3 regions of the Ferrimonas balearica DSM 9799 genome follow, and region 2 is predicted to be linked to each of the others. Evidence: riboswitches for the same ligand, from Rfam matches in the RefSeq annotation. Region 2 holds a riboswitch; each other region holds the start of a gene.

Evidence for each region. A riboswitch is a leader RNA that binds a small molecule or an ion and turns the genes downstream of it on or off. The one in region 2 is predicted to bind cyclic di-GMP.
Region 1: linked by a shared signal. The riboswitch ahead of FBAL_RS12745 (glycosyl hydrolase family 18 protein) and the one ahead of FBAL_RS03490 (lytic polysaccharide monooxygenase) in region 2 are both predicted to bind cyclic di-GMP.
Region 3: linked by a shared signal. The riboswitch ahead of FBAL_RS12665 (AAA family ATPase) and the one ahead of FBAL_RS03490 (lytic polysaccharide monooxygenase) in region 2 are both predicted to bind cyclic di-GMP.

The regions. Positions count from the first base shown of each region.
Region 1 covers NC_014541.1:2,781,200-2,788,201, reverse strand. The annotation lists gene lpxK (tetraacyldisaccharide 4'-kinase) at 1-620, shown strand, start outside; gene FBAL_RS12755 (Trm112 family protein) at 610-789, shown strand; gene kdsB (3-deoxy-manno-octulosonate cytidylyltransferase) at 792-1,532, shown strand; gene FBAL_RS12745 (glycosyl hydrolase family 18 protein) at 1,595-4,207, opposite strand; cyclic di-GMP riboswitch class I at 4,300-4,383, opposite strand; gene FBAL_RS12740 (hypothetical protein) at 4,636-5,019, opposite strand; gene FBAL_RS12735 (MBL fold metallo-hydrolase) at 5,016-5,873, opposite strand; gene FBAL_RS12730 (efflux RND transporter permease subunit) at 5,993-7,002, opposite strand, start outside.
Region 2 covers NC_014541.1:735,318-742,319, forward strand. The annotation lists gene FBAL_RS03475 (sodium/glutamate symporter) at 1-1,036, shown strand, start outside; one part of gene prfB (peptide chain release factor 2) at 1,171-1,245, shown strand; one part of gene prfB (peptide chain release factor 2) at 1,247-2,269, shown strand; gene lysS (lysine--tRNA ligase) at 2,281-3,762, shown strand; cyclic di-GMP riboswitch class I at 4,480-4,573, shown strand; gene FBAL_RS03490 (lytic polysaccharide monooxygenase) at 4,625-5,992, shown strand; gene FBAL_RS03495 (NUDIX hydrolase) at 6,040-6,561, opposite strand; gene FBAL_RS03500 (VRR-NUC domain-containing protein) at 6,666-7,002, shown strand, end outside.
Region 3 covers NC_014541.1:2,757,968-2,764,969, reverse strand. The annotation lists gene sucC (ADP-forming succinate--CoA ligase subunit beta) at 1-703, shown strand, start outside; gene sucD (succinate--CoA ligase subunit alpha) at 703-1,575, shown strand; gene FBAL_RS12670 (2OG-Fe(II) oxygenase family protein) at 1,819-2,658, shown strand; cyclic di-GMP riboswitch class I at 2,771-2,854, shown strand; gene FBAL_RS12665 (AAA family ATPase) at 2,949-3,647, shown strand; gene FBAL_RS12660 (ribbon-helix-helix domain-containing protein) at 3,604-3,939, shown strand; gene FBAL_RS12655 (polyprenyl-phosphate transporter) at 4,052-4,972, shown strand; gene FBAL_RS12650 (helix-turn-helix domain-containing protein) at 5,041-5,994, opposite strand; gene FBAL_RS12645 (DmsE family decaheme c-type cytochrome) at 6,249-7,002, shown strand, end outside.

The DNA of each region.
Region 1 (7,002 bases), 2.0 Mb from region 2:
CGGTGGCGGTGGGGCCTGACCGGGTCGCCGCAGCACAGTTGCTGATCGACAGTGGCGAAGTGGATGTCCTGATCAGTGACGATGGCATGCAGCATTACCGTCTGGCACGACAGCTTGAAGTCGCCGTCATCGACGGCCAGCGTCGGTTTGGCAATGGCTGGCTGTTGCCGATGGGCCCGCTGCGCGAGACGCCGGCGCGGCTGCAGCAGTGTGACCTGAGGGTCTGTAATGGCGGCGAGGCCCAGCCAGGCGAATACGCCATGACGCTGATGCCCGACCAATGGCAACGGGTGGATGGCTCCGGCCCGGCTGAACCGCCTGCACCCCAGGTGGCGATGGCGGGTATTGGCCATCCGCCGCGCTTTTTCGACACCCTGCGTTCGTTGGGAATGGCGCCGGTCGCCTGTCACGGATTTGCGGATCACCAGCCTTACGAGGCTGATATCCTGACCCAATTGACCGACACTGGCCAGTCGCTGGTGATGACCGAAAAAGACGCGGTCAAGTGTCGCGGCTTTGCCCGCTCCAACTGGTATTACCTACCGGTTACTGCTAGTTTGGGGCGGAATTTTGATACCGAATTTTTGCGTAAGTTGAAGGAATCGCTCGATGGGCTTTGATAACAAGCTGCTGGAGATCATCGCTTGCCCGGTTTGCAAGGGTAAGCTGGAATATGACCGTGAAGGCGACCGCCTGATCTGCAAGGCGGATCGACTGGTGTACCCGATCACCGAAGGCATTCCGGTTCTGCTGGAAGACCGGGCCGAGCCCCTGCGCGACGAGGCCTGAGCATGAGCTTTATCGTGGTGATCCCGGCGCGCTATGCGTCTACCCGCCTGCCGGGTAAGCCGCTGGTGGATATCGCCGGCAAGCCGATGATTCAGCACGTGGTGGAACGCGCTTTGGCCTCCGGTGCTGAGAGGGTGATCGTGGCCACCGACGATGAGCGGGTGCAGGCTGCACTGGCGGGTCGTTGTGAGGTGGTGATGACCTCACCGGACCACCAGAGCGGTACCGAACGCCTGGCCGAAGTGGTCGACACCCTGGCGCTGGCGGACGATGCCATCGTGGTGAATGTGCAGGGGGACGAGCCGCTTATCCCCTCCGCCAACATTCACCAGTTGGCGCAGAACCTGGCTCAGGGCAGTGCCTCCATGGCGACCCTGGCGGTGGCCATTGAAGACGCCGAAGAGATGCATAACCCCAATGCGGTGAAAGTGGTGTGTGACCAACACGGTCATGCACTCTACTTCAGCCGTGCCGCGATTCCGTGGGACCGTGACGGCTTTGCCGTAGCCCAGGGCGTCAGCGATGGGGCGATGCGTCACGTTGGCATCTACGGCTACCGAGCCGGTTTTATCCGTCGCTACGTGGCCTGGCCGGTCAGTCCGCTGGAGACCATCGAGTCTCTGGAGCAACTGCGGGTGCTGTACCAGAGTGAGAAGATCCACGTCGCCGCAGCGGTGGAGCCGCCGCCAGCGGGGGTGGACACCCCGGAAGATCTGGAGCGGGTTCGCGCTCACCTGGCCTGATACCGGGCCCCAAAAAAACGCCGCGCAGATGCGCGGCGTTTTTTATGCCTGGCTGTCCGGGGTTACTGGCAACTGGCCGGGCCGATATCTTTCCAAACGCCGGTGGTGCCCGGTTCGTCCCCGCGGGTCCACCAGGCCGCTTGCCAACGGCGGCCCTGATGGTCCACAGTCGAACCGCCGTTATAGACCACATCCGCAGACCATCCGAACTCCACATCACTGACTAAGGTCCAGGCATCGTGGGAGAGGCTGGGCGCGTCATGCCGAATCCAGTATTTCGCTTCCCAGATCAACTGCTGATAGTTAACCCTGTCGCCGCCAACATAGATGGCGTCGGCGGACCAGGCCTGCAGTTGGCTGGCGTTCGGATCGGTAGTGGCACAACTGCCATTGCCGCCGCCATTGCCGCCGCTGTTGTCGCTTGGCGTAACGGTCAGTTGGGTGCTGGCGCGGGCATCGAGACTGCCGTCAGAGACCAGCACCTCGATGGTGAAGGTCGTGGGTTCGGTCACAACCGGAGCCGTCAGTGTCAGGGTGCTCTGGTTCAGACTGTTGCTGTTGAGGCCAGTTGGCAGTCGCCATTGATAGATCAGAGGGTTGCCGTCCGGATCGTTGGCTTCGGCGGTAAGGCTCAGGCTGGCACCGGAGGTCGCAGTCACCTGTGCTGGCAGCACCACGGTTGGTGCTTGGTTGGGCGTTTCCGGTTGGTTGGTGATGATAACGCTGTCGCTGGCGGAGAGGCCATCCGGATCGGTGACGGTCAGAGTAAAGCCATATTGAACCGTCTCGTCTGTGGCCGCCAGTGAGAAGCTGGTATTGGCGGAATTTGCGTCACTCAGGGTAACCACAGGTCCGCTGCTCTGTGCCCATTGGTAGCTCAGTGGGTCGCCATCCGGGTCTCGGGACTGACTGCCACGCAAGGTAATCTGTGCCGGGCCGACGACCGTTTGATCGGCGCCTGCGTTGGCAATCGGAGCCCGGTTCGGTGCGGGTCCGCTGCCATCGTCGTGGCCCAGCCCCTGATTCATCGCATTGAGAATGTCGCCATTGTCGGCGTCGATCTCCCAGGCGAACAGGCCACCGAGGTCGTTGGCCAGCACGTACTCCCCCTTGGCAATCACCGAGCGCGGATTATCGTAAGTGACCAGGGAGCCGGTAGCGGGGTGGAACGCGTAGGGCGCTTCGGCGGATTCATCATAACTATGCTGCCAATCTGGGCCGGAGAACTCATTGGCGATTTGGCGGTAATCCACCACACCGTTCTCCCAGGTCCCTTTGATCGGGCCGCTGGCCGTGCCGGTAAAGGGGTTGCCATCCTGATAACCGGATACGCCACTCCAGCCGCGGCCGTACATGGCGGCACCGACCACCAGTTTACCGGGTTCGACCCCCTGGCCCAGCAAGGCCTGGATCCCTTTGGCAGTGGTGTACCGGGTGTCTTGGTCCCAATGGGCATCATAGAGTGCGGTCTGATGACCAAGAGACGTATTTTGCCAGGCGCCATTGAAGTCGTAGGTCATCACAAAGATGTGGTCCATATACTGTTGCGCCTGCTGATAATCGACTTTGGCAATCTTGTCGTCACCGGCGCTGATGGCTGAGGTCAGTTGATAGCGGCGACCGGTTTCGGCCTCAAGCTCATCCAGCATGGCACGGAGTTCAGCCATCAGGGTCAGGTAGGTGGCACCATCGCTGGCGCTGCCCAGCGCCGGGTTGGCGCCTTCGCCACCGGGGAACTCCCAGTCGATGTCCACACCATCAAAGAACTTCCAGGTTTTCAGGAACGCCTTCACTGAGGCAACAAAGGTGTTGCGCTTGGTTTCGTCGGCAAAATGGAAGAAGGGGTCGGAGAGGGTCCAGCCACCGATGGAGGGTAGGATCTTGAGGTCAGGATAGGTCCGCTTCAGGGCCATCAGGTTGCCAAAGTTGCCCCGGTAGGGATCCTGCCAGTTCTTCAGATCCCCTTGCGGCATCTGAACGGCGGCCCAGAGATCGTGCAGGGTGACGGTAAAATCTTCCCGACCGCTGCAGGAGCTTTGCAGGGCAGCGTAGCTCTGGGGCATCGACTTGAGGGCGTCATTGATGCCATCGCCGCCACAAATCGGAATGAAGCCGTAAAGGATGTGTGTCAGGTTCTGAGCAGGGATCTTTTCCACCGGGAAGGCGCGCCCGTAGACGCCCCACTCAACAAAATAGGCGCCCACCACTTTGCCGCTGGTGTTGGTGTAGGGTCGATTGTTCTCTTTCAACTGGAGATCGAGAGGGGCAAGGTGACTGCCGTCGGTATCCGCCACCTGAATCGACATCGGGTCGCTGCTGGTGCACCCTTCCGCATTACACAGGGCGACGGTCAGCTGATAGCGACCGGCCTTGCTGACCTCAAATTCCGCGGTGCCGGAAGCCGCTGACGGGCCTTGCCAAACCACCTGGTCATCCAGCAAGACTTTGGCGGTGTCGCCAAGCTCGCCATGCCACAAGCTCCAGCTGACAGACACTTCAGCAGCCGGTTTGACATTGATCAACTGGTTGTAGCTGGTCGCCCCGTGGTCGACCTCAATGACCGCAAAGTGGGTGTCACCAGCGATTGAGGGCTTTGCCGGAATCGCGGCCCAGGCAGAGGGACACAGTGCTCCCGCGACGAGCAGGGCCGTAACGGTGGGTTTCGCTGCGAACATGTTGGTTGTCCTTATTGTGAGATTGAGTTCAATAAGGCTCGCAAAGCAGTCTGAAATGGGGGCCTGACCCTGAGGGTCACGCCCATCTCAAATATGGTATCCCCGCTATCTTAGGCGATGCCCTTAGACCGGAGGCTTTGCGTCCCGGCCTTTCGACCGGTTTGCCTTTATCACAGTGACCACTTGTGAGGTACAAATGACAGCGTTGTCACCGGCGTCAGATTAGGGCAGAAAAAACGCCTTTCGCAATGGGGTGGGGCGGAAGCAGGGCTTCCTTTGGTGGCGGGCTGGGTGCGGAAGTGGTACTTCCTGTGTGTTCTGGGGTGTGCGATTTGGGCGGGTCTGGAGGGCGGAAGTGACCGTTTCCGATCCACTTCCTCCCGGCGTAAGTCAGATGTAAGCTGGTGCAGCGGGCGAGATTGGGCGGGTCAGCGGTACTCCGGCCACAGCTCTTCCTGAGCGGCAAGGATTCGATTATTCAGCGCCTCTGCCGGAGGCTGACCGTCCAGCAGAACCTGAGTCACAGCAAACTGCAGACCCAGCACCAAAGCCCCAATCACCAGGCCGCGCCAGTAGCTGGTATCCAGCATCAGTGAGAAGGCGAACCCGCCAAGCAGACAGGCTGCCAGCCAGGCCAGCTCAATGTCGTCGATATACTTCATTGCCAGGTCCTGCAAAGCCAGAATGGCCACCACTGCCAGCAATGCGGCCCACCATGCCGGGTTGCCCACCCGCAGCAAGCGAGCCCCCAAGTATACCGGCAGCAGCGCCAACACTACCGCAGCGCCGACAAACAGAATTAACGCCATCATGGTTGGGTCTCCATCTCCTCCCAAAGGGTGTCTATCCAACGTGACTCCCCGATAAATTGCCAGGACCAGTCTTTATAGGCCTCGGGCACGCCAGCCTGATGCCAGGCCTCTTTGGGTTGGCCTTTCATCGATTCGGCCCAGGTCAGCGAGTCGTCCAGCATGGTCAGGAATCGGGTCAGGTCGGCCCGGTTGGCGAGGCTGCCATGGCCCGGAATGATGCGGGTGTTGTCGTTGGTCCAGCTCAATACCTCGCGCACCCGCTCGGCGTAGCCGCGCACGGTGCCGCCGTGGGCCAGGTCAACGTAGGGGAAACGGTCTTTAAAGAACAGGTCACCCATGTGCAGCACATTGGCCTTTTCAAACCACACCACCGAGTCGCCATCGGTGTGGCCTGCACCTAAGTGGCGAACACGGATTGACTGGCCGTTGAAGCGGAAGGCGATGCCGTCCTGGTAGGTCACCACCGGCCAATGCGCCGGGCTGGTGCTGTCGTCGGCCTGCAGGTGTTTGAGAACGTTTTGGTGGGCAAACACCGTGCCCTGTCGGGCAAAGTGAGCGTTGCCGCCGGTGTGGTCGCCATGGTGGTGGGTGTTCACCACAAAGCGCACCGGGCCGGGTTGGATCTGAGCCAGGGCCGCTTCAATCTTGTCCGCCAACGGCGCGAACTGATCGTCAATGATCAGGATGCCATCAGGGCCGCTGCTGACGCCGATATTGCCACCGGCGCCCACCAGCATATGGATACCACTGGCCAATTCGGTGCGGGTTATCTGCACGTCGGTGAAACGGTCATCGGGCCCGGCGTGGGCAGGGGACAACAGCAGGGACAGCAACAGTAGGGGTGCGCGTAACATTCCGTTCGCTCCGTGTTAACGTCGGTTTTCGGTCAAGCCTAACCGATTGTGATGTTGGTCAAAAGCGAATCATTACACAGTGGCCCGGCTTGCGCCGGGCCCATTGAGTTAATGTGGTATCAGAGCCACCCTGGCAGGGCCCGCTGGCGCCAGGCCAGCACATTACCCACCCCGGTCGCGACCCGGTGCCGCAAACGACACAGCATCAGATAGAGATAGGGCACCAGAAACAGGCTGGTCAGGGTGGAGAAGGCCAGGCCACCAATAATGGCGAAGGCCATCGGTGTGTAGCTGGGGCCACCGCCGGCCAGACGCGTGTCATTTAGGGCCAGTGGCAGCAATCCCAGGATGGTGGTGGACACCGTCATCAGCACCGGCCGTAAGCGGGTGCTGGCGGCTTCAACGATGGCGTCCTTCATCTGCTCCAGGCTGGGTTGCCGCTGGTTGATCTGGTCCACCAGGACGATGCCGTTGTTCACCACCACTCCCATCAGCACCAGAATGCCGATCATCCCCATGATGCTCATCGGTGTGCCGGTCAGCATAAAGGTCCAGAACACCCCGGTGATGGAAAACAGGATGGCGCTTATCACGGCGGTAGGCAGCAGCAGGGATTCAAACAGGGCGGCCATGACGATGTAGATCATCGCCACCGCCAGCAGCATGTTGGTCACCATCAGGGCCTGGCTTTCATCTTGATACTGGAAGCTGCCCCCGAAGCTGTAGCTGTAACCCTCGGGCAGGGCGATGGTGTCCATCAGCGCGGTGATCTCCTCGCGCAGCTCATTCAGGTCACGGTCGTCAACGTTTCCGCCGATGGCCAGTGCGGTCTGGCGACCTTCGTGGCGGATCTCCTCCAGCCGCGGCTGCTCATGCAACTTCGCCACCTGTCCGAGCGTGATCACTTTGCCCTCCTGCTGGCCCAGCGGCAGGGCTTGCAGGCGGTCGGCGGACTGTCGCCAGAGGGGATCCCACTGCAGCCGGATCTGCACTTCACCGTTCGGGTCATGACGGAACGAGCGCAGGGTTTGCCCCCGCAACGCCGTGGCCAGCACCTGAGCGGCGTCTTTAACGCTCATGCCGAGGCGGGCCAGCTTGTCCCGGTCAAACTGCACCAACAGCTCCCGCT
Region 2 (7,002 bases):
CAACGTCGGCCAGTGGGCCTTTTGTGCCCTGATGGGGCTGGCCCTGATGACCTTTATCTGGCCCGGTCTCAGTCCCGCTTTTGGCCTGGTGCTCTCCGCCGGGTTTATGGGCGGCCACGGCACCGGTGTGGTGGTGGGGGAGACTCTGGGCAGCATGGGTTGGGAGGATGCCCTGACCCTGGCGCTGACCACCGCCACCGTGGGGATATTCGTCTCCATCCTGGTGGGGCTGCTGCTGATCCACCTGGGCCTGCGTAAAGGCTGGATCACCGATTTCGCCCGCTTTGAAACCATGAGCAAAACCGCCCGCAAAGGGTTGGTGCCGGCCGACGAACAGGGCCACCTGGGCCGGGAAACCGCCGCCTCCATCTCCATCGACGCCCTGGCCATGCATGCGGCGTTGCTGATCGCCGTTTCGGTGGCCGCCTACCACGCTGCGGTTTACCTGTCCGGTTTCCATGAACTGGTGCGGGTGCCCGCCTTTGTTACCGCCTTTGGCCTGGGGCTGGCGGCCCGAACTGTGCTGAAAAAGCTCGGTGGCAAAATCTATTTTGACGACAAGATCTTTGGCCACTGTACCGGCACCGCCAGTGACTTTCTGGTGGTGTTCGGTATCGCGGCGATCAAGATCACCATCCTGCTGAACTACGCCGTGCCGCTGATCCTGATGGTGCTGCTGGGCATCGTCTTCAACCTGATGATGGTGCTGGTAGTAGCCCCGCGGATCCTGGGGGAGAACTGGTTTGAGAAAGCGGTGTTTTCCTGGGGCTGGCTGACCGGCACCGTAGGGATGGGGATCGCCCTGCTGCGCATTGTCGATCCTAAGATGCGCTCCCGGGTGCTGGATGACTACGCCATCGCTTACGTGCCGGGGTCGCTGGTGGATATGGTGATGATCTCGCTGGTGCCGGTTCTGATGATGAAAGGGATGGCGTTTGAGGCGATCAGCGGCATGCTGATTTACCTGCTGTGCATCGGCCTGATGTGGCGGGTGATCAAACGGCGTCAGGCCGCACTGCAGCCAGCGACAGCCTAAGGGCACCGAGCGCCGGTATCACGGCGAAAAAACCCGGAATTGGGCGTTTTTCACTCGTGCAGCGATAGCGCATATCGGGTACAATTTCGGGTTTGGATCTTCACCTCGTTTGTAAAGAAAGAAGCAGGACGATCATGTTCGAAATCAATCCGGTGCTGAACAGCATCAAGGAGCTGTCTGAGCGGACAGAACTCCTTAGGGGGTACCTTTGACTATGACGCCAAACAAGAGCGTCTGGAAGAAGTAAACGCGGAGCTGGAGCAGCCCGACGTCTGGAATGAGCCTGAGCGCGCCCAGGAGCTGGGTCGCGAGCGCAGCAACCTGGAAGCGGTGGTGAAAACCATCAACGACCTGGATCAGGGCCTGGAAGACGTCCGTGAGCTGCTGGACCTGGCCGTGGAAGAGCAGGACGAAGAGAGCTTCGAGGAGGCCAAGGCCGAACTTGAAGGTCTGGAAGCTCAGCTGGAGAAGCTGGAGTTCCGTCGTATGTTCTCCGGTGCTCAGGATGCCAACGACGCTTACCTGGATCTGCAGGCCGGCTCCGGCGGTACTGAAGCGCAGGACTGGTGCAACATCCTGCTGCGCATGTACCTGCGTTGGGCGGAAGCCAAGGGCTTCAAAGCCGAGATCATCGAAGTGTCCGAGGGCGAAGTTGCGGGCCTGAAGAGCGCCACCGTGAAGATTTCCGGTGAGTACGCCTTTGGCTGGCTGCGTACCGAAACCGGCGTACACCGTCTGGTACGTAAATCGCCGTTCGATTCCGGCGGCCGTCGCCACACCTCGTTCTCCTCGGCGTTCGTGTATCCCGAAGTGGATGACAACATCGACATCGAGATCAACCCGGCCGACCTGCGTATCGACGTATACCGCGCTTCCGGTGCCGGTGGTCAGCACGTAAACACCACCGAATCTGCGGTGCGTATTACCCACATGCCGACCAACACCGTGGTGCAGTGTCAGAACGAACGTTCTCAGCACAAGAACAAAGACCAGGCGATGAAACAGTTGAAAGCGAAACTGTTTGAGCTGGAGATGCAGAAGCAGAACGCCGAAAAACAGGCGGCTGAAGATGCCAAATCCGACATCGGCTGGGGTAGCCAGATCCGCTCTTACGTGCTGGACGATTCCCGCATCAAGGATCTGCGCACTGGCGTGGAAACCCGCAACACCCAAGCGGTGCTGGACGGGGATCTGGACCGCTTTATTGAGGCCAGCCTGAAGTCTGGTCTGTAAGGATTGAGAAGATGACTGAACAACTGCAAGACGAGAACAAGCTGATTGCCGAGCGCCGTGGCAAGCTCGATCTGATCCGTCAGAACTGCAAAGCCAATGGCCACCCCAACAGCTGGCGTCCTGAGCACAAAGCCGCTGACCTGCAGGCCGAATTTGGTGAGAAGACCAAAGACGAACTGGAAGTGATGGCCACCACCGTGTCCATCGCCGGTCGCATCATGGCCAAACGTGGCCCGTTCCTGGCGATTCAGGACGTGTCCGGTCGCATCCAGTCCTACGCCTCCAAAGAGGTTCAGCAAGAACTGAAATCCATCGGCGGTCTGGACATCGGCGACATCATCGGCGTTAAAGGCCAGCTGCACAAATCCGGCAAAGGCGACCTGTATGTCGACATGGCCGAATACCAGCTGCTGACCAAAGCCCTGCGCCCGCTGCCGGAGAAGTTCCACGGTCTGACTGACCAGGAGCAGCGCTACCGTCAGCGTTACGTGGACCTGATCGTCAACGAAGAGTCCCGTAACACCTTCAAGGTGCGTTCCAAAGTGATCGCCGCGATCCGTCAGTACATGACCGACCGCGACTTTATGGAAGTGGAAACCCCGATGATGCAGGTCATCCCGGGTGGTGCCTCCGCACGTCCGTTCATCACTCACCACAACGCCCTGGATCAGGACATGTACCTGCGCATCGCGCCGGAACTGTACCTGAAGCGTCTGGTCGTGGGTGGTTTCGACCGCGTGTTCGAGATCAACCGTAACTTCCGTAACGAAGGCCTGTCGCCGCGTCACAACCCCGAGTTCACCATGATGGAGTTCTACATGGCGTACGCGGACTATCGTGACCTGATGGACCTGACCGAAGACATGCTGCGCACTGTGACCGAACAGGTACTGGGTTCTGCCAAGGTGAAGTACGGTGAAGAGGAGTTTGACTTCGGCGCACCGTTTGCCCGCATGTCCATGCGTGAAGCGATCCTGAAGTACAACCCGGAAGTGACCCTGGAGATGCTGAGCACCTTCGAGAGCGCTTGCGAAGTGGCCAAAGACCTCAAGATCGAGGTTGAGAAGTCCTGGGGCCTGGGTCGTGTGATCACCGAGATCTTCGAAGAGACCGCTGAGCACCGCCTGATCCAGCCGACCTTCATCACCGAGTACCCGGCCGAAGTGTCTCCGCTGGCTCGTCGTAACGACGACAACCCGGAGATCACCGATCGCTTCGAGTTCTTCGTCGGTGGCCGCGAGATCGCCAACGGCTTCTCCGAGCTGAACGACGCTGAAGATCAGAAGCAGCGTTTCCTGGACCAGGTGAAAGCCAAAGAGTCCGGTGACGACGAAGCGATGTTCTTCGACGGTGACTACGTGACCGCACTGGAGCACGGCCTGCCGCCGACTGCAGGTCAGGGCATCGGTATCGATCGCCTGGTGATGCTGTTTACCGACAGCCACACCATCCGCGATGTGATTCTGTTCCCGGCCATGCGCCCGCAGGCGTAAGTCACCCGCAATGAAAAAGCCCGCCCATTGGCGGGCTTTTTTTTGGTTCATCGCATATTTCCGTGGGAACCTTGGCTCCGAGCCCGTTTCCACGTACCGAGCCATTGCCGGGATGCCCCGGCGGGCACCAGAAGGGCGTTGCCCGGCTGCGCGCCCCGCTCTTGACACCCCTGCCTCCGGCGCGGCGAAAGCCCTTCGCTCCCACTCCTTCCCGTTCAGCACTGGCCAGACTCGCATCCCTGCTCGACTGGCACTCGGGCCATCCCTGGCCCTCGGCTTCACTCCCAGTCGTTCCCGCTCAGCGCCGCGAGTCGGCCTTTGGTGGACGGCTGAGCCGTGATAGCTGGGTGCTCATTCTTATTCGGAAACAGCATCAGTCCCTCAAGGCGAGCAGAGGCCATGAAAAGGTATTTTGTTGGAGAAGTCGCTTCTGTCTTCTTTCCCCGCTAATCCGCGAAGAACCTTTTTTTGCCCGGCGCTTCGCTCACCAGTGCGCCCCAAAATGCTCTGGTCGGTCCAGCGGGAAGATGACTGACAGCGTTGGACAAATTTGCGGAATGAACTGCCTGGCGAGTTGAGCGTGGGCTATTGATGCTCTTTGTTGGGCCATGTCTGGTGTGATGTAAATATCGGGAAATTGACGCCAAATCTTTGTTGTTGAAAGTGTTTTTGCGGTGGCCATACCATCCGCTGGCGTATGCGGTGCACCGCATACCGACGTGATAAAGGCAAACCCGGCGAAAGCCGGTGACGCAAAGCCACCGGCCTAAGGTGCCCCTGTAGGGGGTGCGATGGCAGCGGGGCTACCGCAGAAACCCTCTGTTTCTGCCTTTGGTAATAACCCTTTGCTTGAGGCAACTCGATGAAAAAAACACTTTGGATGGGCGGCGTCCTGCTGCCGGTGCTGCTTTCCCCGCAATCATTGCAGGCCCATGGTTGGGTGGATTTCCCGGCCGCGCGTCAACACATCTGTAATGACGATGGCGGGTTCTGGAGCAACAGCATCCCCAACGCCGCTTGTCAGGCGGCCTACGACCGCTCCGGCGCCTACCCCTTTGTGCAGCAGAACGAAGTGGCGGCCAATGTGGTGGATTACCAGAACATGGCGGCAGTGCGGGCCCAGATCCCGGATGGCACTCTGTGTGCCGCGGGCAGTGACGCAAAGGATGGCCTCAATGTGGCGTCCAGCCACTGGCAGAAAACCACCGTGGTGCTGAATGAACAAAATCAGTTTGAGCTGGTGTTCCATGCCACGGCGCCCCATAACCCCTCTTTTTGGCAGTTCTACCTCAGCAAGCCGGACTATGACCCGTCAGGCCGCCTGAGCTGGGATGATCTGGAACTGATCGATACCGCAGGCAATGTTCAGGTGGATGGGGACAAGAACTACCGCATCACTGTGACGGTGCCGGCTGGCCGTGAGGGGGATGCGCTGTTGTACACCCGCTGGCAGCGCAACGACGCCGCCGGTGAAGGCTTCTATAACTGCTCCGACATCCGCCTGACCCACGATGGTGAAGTGGACCCGGGCAACCCCGGTGGCGGCACCGACCCGGAACAGCCGGATGGGGACACCCTGACGGCACTGGGGTACTTCCTGCCTCAAGGGTTTATCGACAGTGTTGAGGTGGGAGACACAGTACGCTTCCGGACCTTCAATCAGTACGGTGAGGAGACCACAGACCTGCGTCTGTTGGTGGAGGGCAACATCATTGCCACCTGGCCGGCCGTGCTGGCTGGCCAGTTTAACCAGATGAAACCGGGCAAATGGTTTATCGGGATCTGGCACGAGGCGATGAACCACTACATGTTCGACAGTCAGAATCTGTACGCCAACCAGGTGTTGGCCAGCTCCGCCAACCCCACCTATCAGTTGTCGCTGGTGAAGGGGGAGCCGCTGCCGCCGCCGGTGGTGCCGGAAGGAAGTTGGCGTGCCGATGCGATCTACACCGAAGGTGACCGGGTTGAGTATGCCGGACAGACCTGGCAAGCCCATTGGTGGACCCGTGGTGATCGGCCCACGGACAGCGGGGAGTGGGGCGTATGGCGCCTGGTTGCTGGCGAGGGTGAGCAGCCTCCGGTTCCCTCCGAACCGCAGCCCTGGCAGGCTGAACAGGTCTATACCGAAGGGGATCGGGTCAGCCACAATGGCGCCATCTGGACAGCCCATTGGTGGACACAGGGGGAGAGCCCCGACGAAAGTGGCCAATGGGGCGTGTGGCGACGCTAAGTCCGATTGACAGAGAACGCCCCGGAGAGATCCGGGGCGTTGGCGTTTCAGGCGGCTTGCTGCAGATGGCGTTGCAGGCGTTTCAGCAGCCAGGTTTCCCGGGCGATGGAGAGGCCCGCCTTGGGGCTGCCCGCCATCACCGCTTCGTTGTGGGCAATCGCCTCGGCCAGCTTGACCCAGCGGGGCTCCATGCCATTGGCCACTTCATAGTGCTCCAGAGCGGTTTGACCCAGCTCAGGCAGGGCATCGCACAGGTAGCAGTACGAGAGCATCCGCACGTTGTCGTAGTCCGGCTTGTACCAGGGGCGCAACTCCTCCACCAGACCAAACTCGGCCAGTACGGTCAGTCCCCGGGCACCGGTTTCTTCTGCCACTTCCCGCAGCAGGGCCTGTTGCAGAGACTCGCCATCATCCACACCGCCTCCCGGCAGACTGTAATCGTCATAACGGGCGGTATAGAGCAGCAGCACCTGGTCGCCGTGGGCGATCAGAGCGCGCACGGAGAGGCGGGTGTATTCGCTGCCACCAACGACGGCGTCAGGGTGGTGCAGCGTTTGGATCAGTTCCATGGGCGGCTCCCGGTTGGCAAAGTCGCGCATTGTACGGATTTGCCCCGGTGACGGCCAGAGGGGGCCGGGGCCGCGTGCTACACTGGCGCCAACAAGGAGGGCCCATGCTGCCACTGGCACCGGATTATTACCGTCGTAACTTCCGCTTTCTTATCGATTTTGTCCGTCGCCACCGTGGCCACCTGGTGGACGAGGCGCTGGCGGGCTTCATCGACCGTTTTGAAGGGCTGCCGGCACCGGCCCAGTGCCTCTTTGTGCGCCTGCTGACCCGCAAGGGCGAGTGGTTTCGCAGTGACCAGCTGAATTACCAGGAGGTCGGCCCGATTGAGCCCGCCCTGTCGGCGCTGGCCGAGGCTAATCTGGTCCAGCTTGACCCACAGATCGACATCGTCGCACTGGCACGCCTGCTGCGTCACGGCGAGCTGAAAACGCTGCCACAGG
Region 3 (7,002 bases), 2.0 Mb from region 2:
GCAGGCTTACCAGGGCCGTGAACTGGCCTTCAAACTGGGCCTGCAAGGCGACCAGATCAAGCAGTTCACCAAGATCTTTATGGGTCTGGGCCAGATGTTCCTGGACCTGGATTTCGCACTGCTGGAGATCAACCCGCTGGTGATCACCGAGCAGGGCAACCTGCACTGCCTCGACGGCAAGATCAACATCGACTCCAACGCCCTGTACCGTCAGCCCAAGGTTCGTGAAATGCACGATCCGTCCCAGGAAGACGAGCGCGAAGCGCACGCCGCCCAGTGGGAACTGAACTACGTGGCATTGGATGGCAACATCGGCTGCATGGTGAACGGCGCCGGTCTGGCGATGGGCACCATGGACATCGTGAACCTGCACGGTGGCAGCCCGGCCAACTTCCTGGATGTGGGTGGCGGCGCCACCAAAGAGCGCGTGACCGAAGCGTTCAAGATCATCCTGTCCGACAGCAACGTGAAAGCGGTGCTGGTGAACATCTTCGGCGGCATCGTCCGCTGTGACCTCATCGCTGACGGCATCATCGGTGCTGTGGAAGAGGTGGGTGTGAAAGTCCCCGTGGTGGTGCGTCTGGAAGGCAACAACGCCGAACTGGGTGCCCAGAAGCTGGCCGAGTCCGGCCTGAACATCATTGCAGCGAACAGCCTGACCGACGCTGCCCAGCAAGTAGTAAAAGCCGCGGAGGCCCAGTAATGAGCGTTCTGATTAACAAAGACACCAAGGTGATCTGCCAGGGTTTCACTGGCGGCCAGGGCACCTTCCACTCCGAACAGGCGATTGCCTACGGTACCCAGATGGTGGGCGGCGTTTCCCCGGGTAAAGGCGGTTCTACCCACCTGGGCCTGCCGGTGTTCAACACCGTCCGTGAAGCGGTTGAAGCCACTGGCGCCACCGCCTCTGTTATCTACGTTCCGGCCCCGTTCTGTAAGGACGCCATCCTGGAAGCGATCGACGCCGGCATCGAGCTGATCGTCACCATCACCGAAGGGATCCCGACCCTGGATATGCTCGACGTTAAGGTCAAGCTGGACCAGGCCGGTGTGCGCATGATCGGCCCGAACTGCCCCGGTGTGATCACCCCGGGCGAGTGCAAAATCGGCATCATGCCGGGTCACATCCACCAGCCGGGCAAAGTGGGCATCGTATCCCGCTCCGGCACCCTGACCTACGAAGCGGTTAAGCAGACCACTGACGAAGGTTTTGGTCAGTCCACCTGTGTGGGCATCGGTGGCGACCCGATCCCGGGTTCCAACTTCATCGACATCCTGGAGATGTTCGAGAAAGACCCACAGACCGAAGCCATCGTAATGATCGGTGAAATCGGTGGTACCGCCGAAGAGGAAGCGGCCGCTTACATCAAGCAGCACGTGACCAAGCCGGTGGTTTCCTACATCGCCGGTGTGACCGCGCCTCCGGGCAAGCGTATGGGCCACGCTGGCGCCATCATCGCCGGTGGTAAAGGCACCGCTGCCGACAAGTTTGCTGCCCTGGAAGATGCCGGTGTGAAAACCGTGCGTTCCCTGGCCGACATCGGCAAGGCACTGCGGGAAGTGACAGGCTGGTAACAAACTGGTTAAAATATGGCCCACCCACCGGTGGGCCTTTTTATGACATGGAGCAAGTCATGCAACGACGCGATTACTTGATGGTAGTGGGCATTGTGCTGTTCGGCATGGTGACCCTGACCACCTCCTGAGCTTCACCGCGCCGACGGCGGCGAGCCTCAGGCTTTCCATAAAAACAGAAAAACGTCGCCGGCGCGCCGTTTCAAAGGGCTTTCTCGCCCCTCTGTCCAGAGAATCCATCCAATGACTCTAACCGCCGTGGATTACCGCGCGCCTGATGCGCCGGCTCAATTCGTCGAATCCCTGCGCCAAACCGGCTTTGGCGTCCTCAAAAATCACCCCATCCCTGAGCAGCTGGTTGAGCGGATCTACCGCGACTGGCAAGGCTTCTTTGATGGCGAAAATAAAACCCGCTACCACTTTAACCGCGACACTCAGGACGGTTTCTTTCCGGCGTCTGTCTCGGAAGTGGCCAAAGGCCACAGCGTAAAAGACCTGAAAGAGTATTTTCACTACTACCCCTGGGGCCAGTGCCCGGCCGAGCACAAAGCCGACCTGGCGGACTACTACGGTCAGGCCACCACCTTGGCCGCAGAGCTGCTGGGCTGGGTTCAGCAGCTGGGGCCGGATAACGTGGCCTCCGGCTACGCGGAGCCGTTGCCCAACATGATTGAGGGCAGCGAAAAGTCGCTGTTGCGGGTGCTGCACTATCCGCCACTGAACGGCGATGAAGCCGCAGGCGCCATCCGTGCTGCCGCCCATGAAGACATCAACCTGCTGACCATCCTGCCCGCTGCCAATGCCCGGGGTTTGCAGGTCAAGGGCCGGGACGGCCAATGGCTGGACGTGCCGTGCGATTTTGGCACCCTGATTGTCAATATCGGTGACATGCTGCAGGAAGCCTCCGGGGGGTATTTTCCCTCCACCACCCATCGCGTGGTGAACCCGGAGGGAGAGGCAGCCAACCAGTCGCGCATCTCGTTGCCGCTGTTTTTGCATCCCCGTCCTGAGGTGGTGTTGTCTGAGCGCCATACCGCGCACAGCTATCTGATGGAACGGCTCAGAGAACTGGGCGTTATCTGAGTAAAAAGGGGCCGTAAAGGCCCTTTTTTGTTACTTCGTTGTGAGTCAGTTGGTGAAATGTGTGAAAAATGATCTGGTATCCGCTAACGCATTGGCTATGATTGGGAAAGCACGACGAAAAAGGCAAACCAGGTGAAAGCCTGGGACGCAAAGCCTCCGGTCTAAGGTGAACGCTATCGATAGCGGGGCTGCCGAGTGTAATGATCCCTCCTGTGATCGCACCTCCTTTTTCCGTGCAGGGCGTGGTCTTCCCAGACCTCTCATTCGGACAATCAGGGAAGGAATCGATCATGATCATCCTTGTTGGTGGAGAAAAAGGCGGCAGCGGCAAAAGCTGTCTGGCGCAAAATATTGCGGTTTATCTGAGAACCGAAGAGGAAGGCAATGTGCTGATGGTGGATTGTGATCCCCAGCGCACCACCTCGGATTGGGTTCAGGAACGAAACAGCAATCCTCAACTGCCTCATATCAACTGCATCCAACTCTACGGAAAAATCCGCAACGAGTTACTGAGCCTGCGGGAACGCTATGACTACCTGGTGATTGATTGCGGTGGTCAGGACAACCTGGCGCTGCGCTCCTCCATGGCCGTCGCCGACCATGTACTGGTGCCGCTGCGACCCAAGCGGCGTGACCTGAAAACCGTCGAGCACATGGAAGACATTGTCTCCACCTGCAAGATGGTCAATCCCCGCATGAACATGGCGTTTGTGATTACCCAGTGTCCATCGCTGCCGTCGCTGGCTCCGCGCATTCTTGAGGCGAAAGAGGTGTGCCGCTCCTACGACATGACGGTACTGGATGCGGTCACCTACAGCCGCAACATGTACGACGACAGCGAAGAGTCCGGCATGTCCGTGATGGAGTCTGAGCCGGACGGTAAATGCGCCGCCGAAATTCGCACCATCATTCACGAGCTGCTGTGCCGCGGCCAGGGGGCAGACCATGAGTCTACTCAACTTGAAACGCACGTCGCCGTCGGCCAGTAAAGCCAGTTCGCCACCGGGCGACGAACTTGAGGCGCAGGTCGAAGCCTTCATCAATGGGGCAGTGGCCTACGGTGCCGGGCAGGAGAAGGTGGTGTCGTTGGCCATGGTCCGGCCCGAGCAGGGCGCGCGCTGTAAAAAGGCCAACTTCAGCCTGACGGAACAGTCCATCACCCGGCTGAACCTGTTGTCGCAACACACCGGCATTCCCAAGTCGCGCCTGATCCGCATCTGGCTGGAGCAGATCGACTGGAATCGCGATTTGGATGGTTTTCTCCGCAGTAACACTCCCTGAAGTTCCCCAACCATCGGGGGCCAAATGGCCCCCCTTTTTTTTGATCCACAATCTTTCGACAAAAAGCCGATATAATCGCTGCACTGCATTGTCCCTGAGTGTGCTTTTTTGCATGAGTATTGATTTTCGAACGTTTTTGAAAGGGGTGGCCATGGGGGCCGCCGACGTGGTACCGGGCGTGTCCGGTGGCACCATCGCGTTTATCAGCGGCATCTATGACCGCCTGCTGGAGAGCATCCGCCGCATCAACCCGAGTCTGATCGGGGTATGGCGTCGTCAGGGCTTCGCCGCGGCCTGGGAATACATCAGCGGCACCTTCCTGGTTACCCTGCTGACCGGTATCCTCACCAGCATCCTGACCCTGGCCCGTGTCATCACCTACCTGCTGGAGCACCACCCGGTGCCGCTGTGGAGCTTCTTCTTCGGCCTGATCCTGATCTCGCTGGTGCACATCGGGCGGTCGATTAAGGGCCACGGCATCGGCACCCTGCTGTCCGCGGCCGCTGGCTTCGCCTTCGCCTACGTGATTACCGTATCCAATCCGCTGGCGCTGGAAGCCACCTACCTGAATTTCCTGCTGGGGGGCATGGTGGCGATCTGCGCCATGATCCTGCCGGGGATCTCCGGTTCCTTTATCCTGCTGCTGTTGGGTCTCTACGGCCCGGTACTGAGTGCGGTAAAAGGACTGGACCTGACCGTAATTGCCATCTTTGCCACTGGCTGTGCCCTGGGCTTGCTGAGCTTCTCTCACCTGCTCAGCTTCCTGTTGCGTCGCTTCCACGGGCTGACTCTGGCCTTCCTCTGTGGCCTGATGCTGGGCACTCTGGAGAAGATCTGGCCCTGGAAAGAGGTGTTGACCTGGCGCACCAACTCCGGCGGTGAACAGGTGCCGCTGCTGGAGCAGGCGATCAGCCCGTGGCAATACGAAGCCCTGACTGGGGCTTCGGCTCAGGTACCGATGGCCATCGCCTGCGCCCTGTTGGGCATCGGCCTGGTATGGGGCCTGGAGCGCTTTGCTGCCCGCACTGAATAAGCGTGGGTAAGAACGAAAAGCCGGTCATTGACCGGCTTTTTTTGTGGCTACAGGATAGGGGGGCCGGTCTAGGCTTGCTGGCTGAGATACGCCTTGGGGGTGGTGCCAAAACAGCGCTGGAAGCGGGCATAAAACTGACTCAGGTTACGGTAACCCAGGTCATAACTGGCGGCCTTAATGGAGCGGCTTTTTATCAGCTGAAGCATCACGGCTTCGCGCCAGGCCAAATCACGCAGCTGACCATACTGCGTCTGTTGCTGAGCCAGGTAACGCTGCAGAGTACGCGGCGTCACGTTCAGTGCCCTGGCCATATCACTGAGGCTGGGTTGCGCATTCAGCGGCGCATTGGCCAGCAGGGTCCGGATCAGATCACAGAGATCAATGGCCTGATCCTGCTCCAGCGCGGACAGGGCGGGCAGGGTAATCAGGCTGTCAGTGCCGACCCGGAACTTGAGGTAGGCGCTGGAACAATGACTGATAAAGCGGATGTTGTGGCCCGTAAAGAAGTCACATTTTTCGCGTTCCGTTTTACTGCCTGCCTCAAACACATCGCTGATCTTCAGCCCAATTTGCTCAATCAGTGCGAGGACAAAGCAGAAAAAACCCTGTTCGGACTGCCACTCGCCCCGGTCAAAGATAAAGGGACTGCGGCTGCCGATCTTCACCACACCATCGTCACGAATATCGAGAAACCAGCGGGCGTTGGTCAAACGGGTGTTGACGTTTTGCACCGCCTGGGACAGCGCCCAGTGCAGATTGGGGGAGGGGCTGGCGGTGCCCCTGAGCAGGGTCTGGTCGATCCTGGCCTGGAACGCGTCCCGGTGGTTAAGCAGGAAATCCGGGTCTTCCAGGCAGAGGGCGATATGGTCAATCAGGTACCAGATCTTGCGGGCGGGCACGAAGGGCTGGCCTCGCTCAATCTCAAACTGGGCCAACAGGGCATCCGCGTCGAGCCCCAATTGCGGCAGCAACTGGAAAAACGGTTCGGCGACAGACGCCCGCATGATCAGCGGCGGTTCCATGATGTATCAGACCATTCGACTTGGGTGGGGGAGTTGGGCTGGAGTGTTACGGCCTTCGCAGTGAAGGTCAACCGGTCCCGGCGACAGCGTGACCAAGTCCGACTTCAGCCCCTTCAGTGTGAGCCTGTTGGCGTGAATGTCGATCGAATCGGTAATCGATTTCGAGGCTGGCGCGTTTGATGAATTCGGCCTGATATCACCCACGATGCCACCTAAGTAACCTTCATCGTCACCACCACTCCTGGCGATGACTGATGACTCGAATTCCTACTTTATTGCTGCTGTTGCTCTGTGCGACACCGTCGCTGGCCAGTGACGACGTTCAGGCCCAGCTTATCGACAAGTTCCAGCAGGGACAGTACTCCGGCAAAGGCACCGACGGTTGCCTGATGTGCCACGGCCGCGACGAGCAGGTCACCGCTCTGTTTGCCTCCCCCCACGGCAGTCTCGACACCAGCGCCAGCCCGATGGCCAAGCTGCAGTGTGAAACCTGCCACGGCCCCCAGGGTAAACACCGCGGCAAGAATGAGCCGATGATCAACTTCGGTGACGAGGCCAACGTCAGTGCCGAGCTGCAAAACTCCGTGTGTCTGAGCTGCCACGAAGACACCGGGCGCCGCGACTGGCACGGCAGCCGCCACGACTTCTCTGAAGTGGCCTGCACCGATTGTCACCAGATCCACACCGCCGACGACCCGGTGCTCTCCCCCGCGGGCGAAATCGCCACCTGCACCAGCTGCCACAGCAGCGAAGCGGCGGACATGATGAAGCGCTCCGCCCACCCGATGGCCGGCCAACACAGCGGCAGCGACATGAGCTGCACCAGCTGTCACAGCGCCCACGGCAGCCTGACCGAATCCGCCCTCAAGGAGGTCAGCCTCAATGACACCTGCTACAGCTGCCACGCCGAGAAGCGCGGCCCGGTGGTGTGGGAACACGCGCCGGTGACCGACAACTGCGCCAGCTGCCACAGCGTACACGGCAGCGTCAACGACGCCATGCTGACCC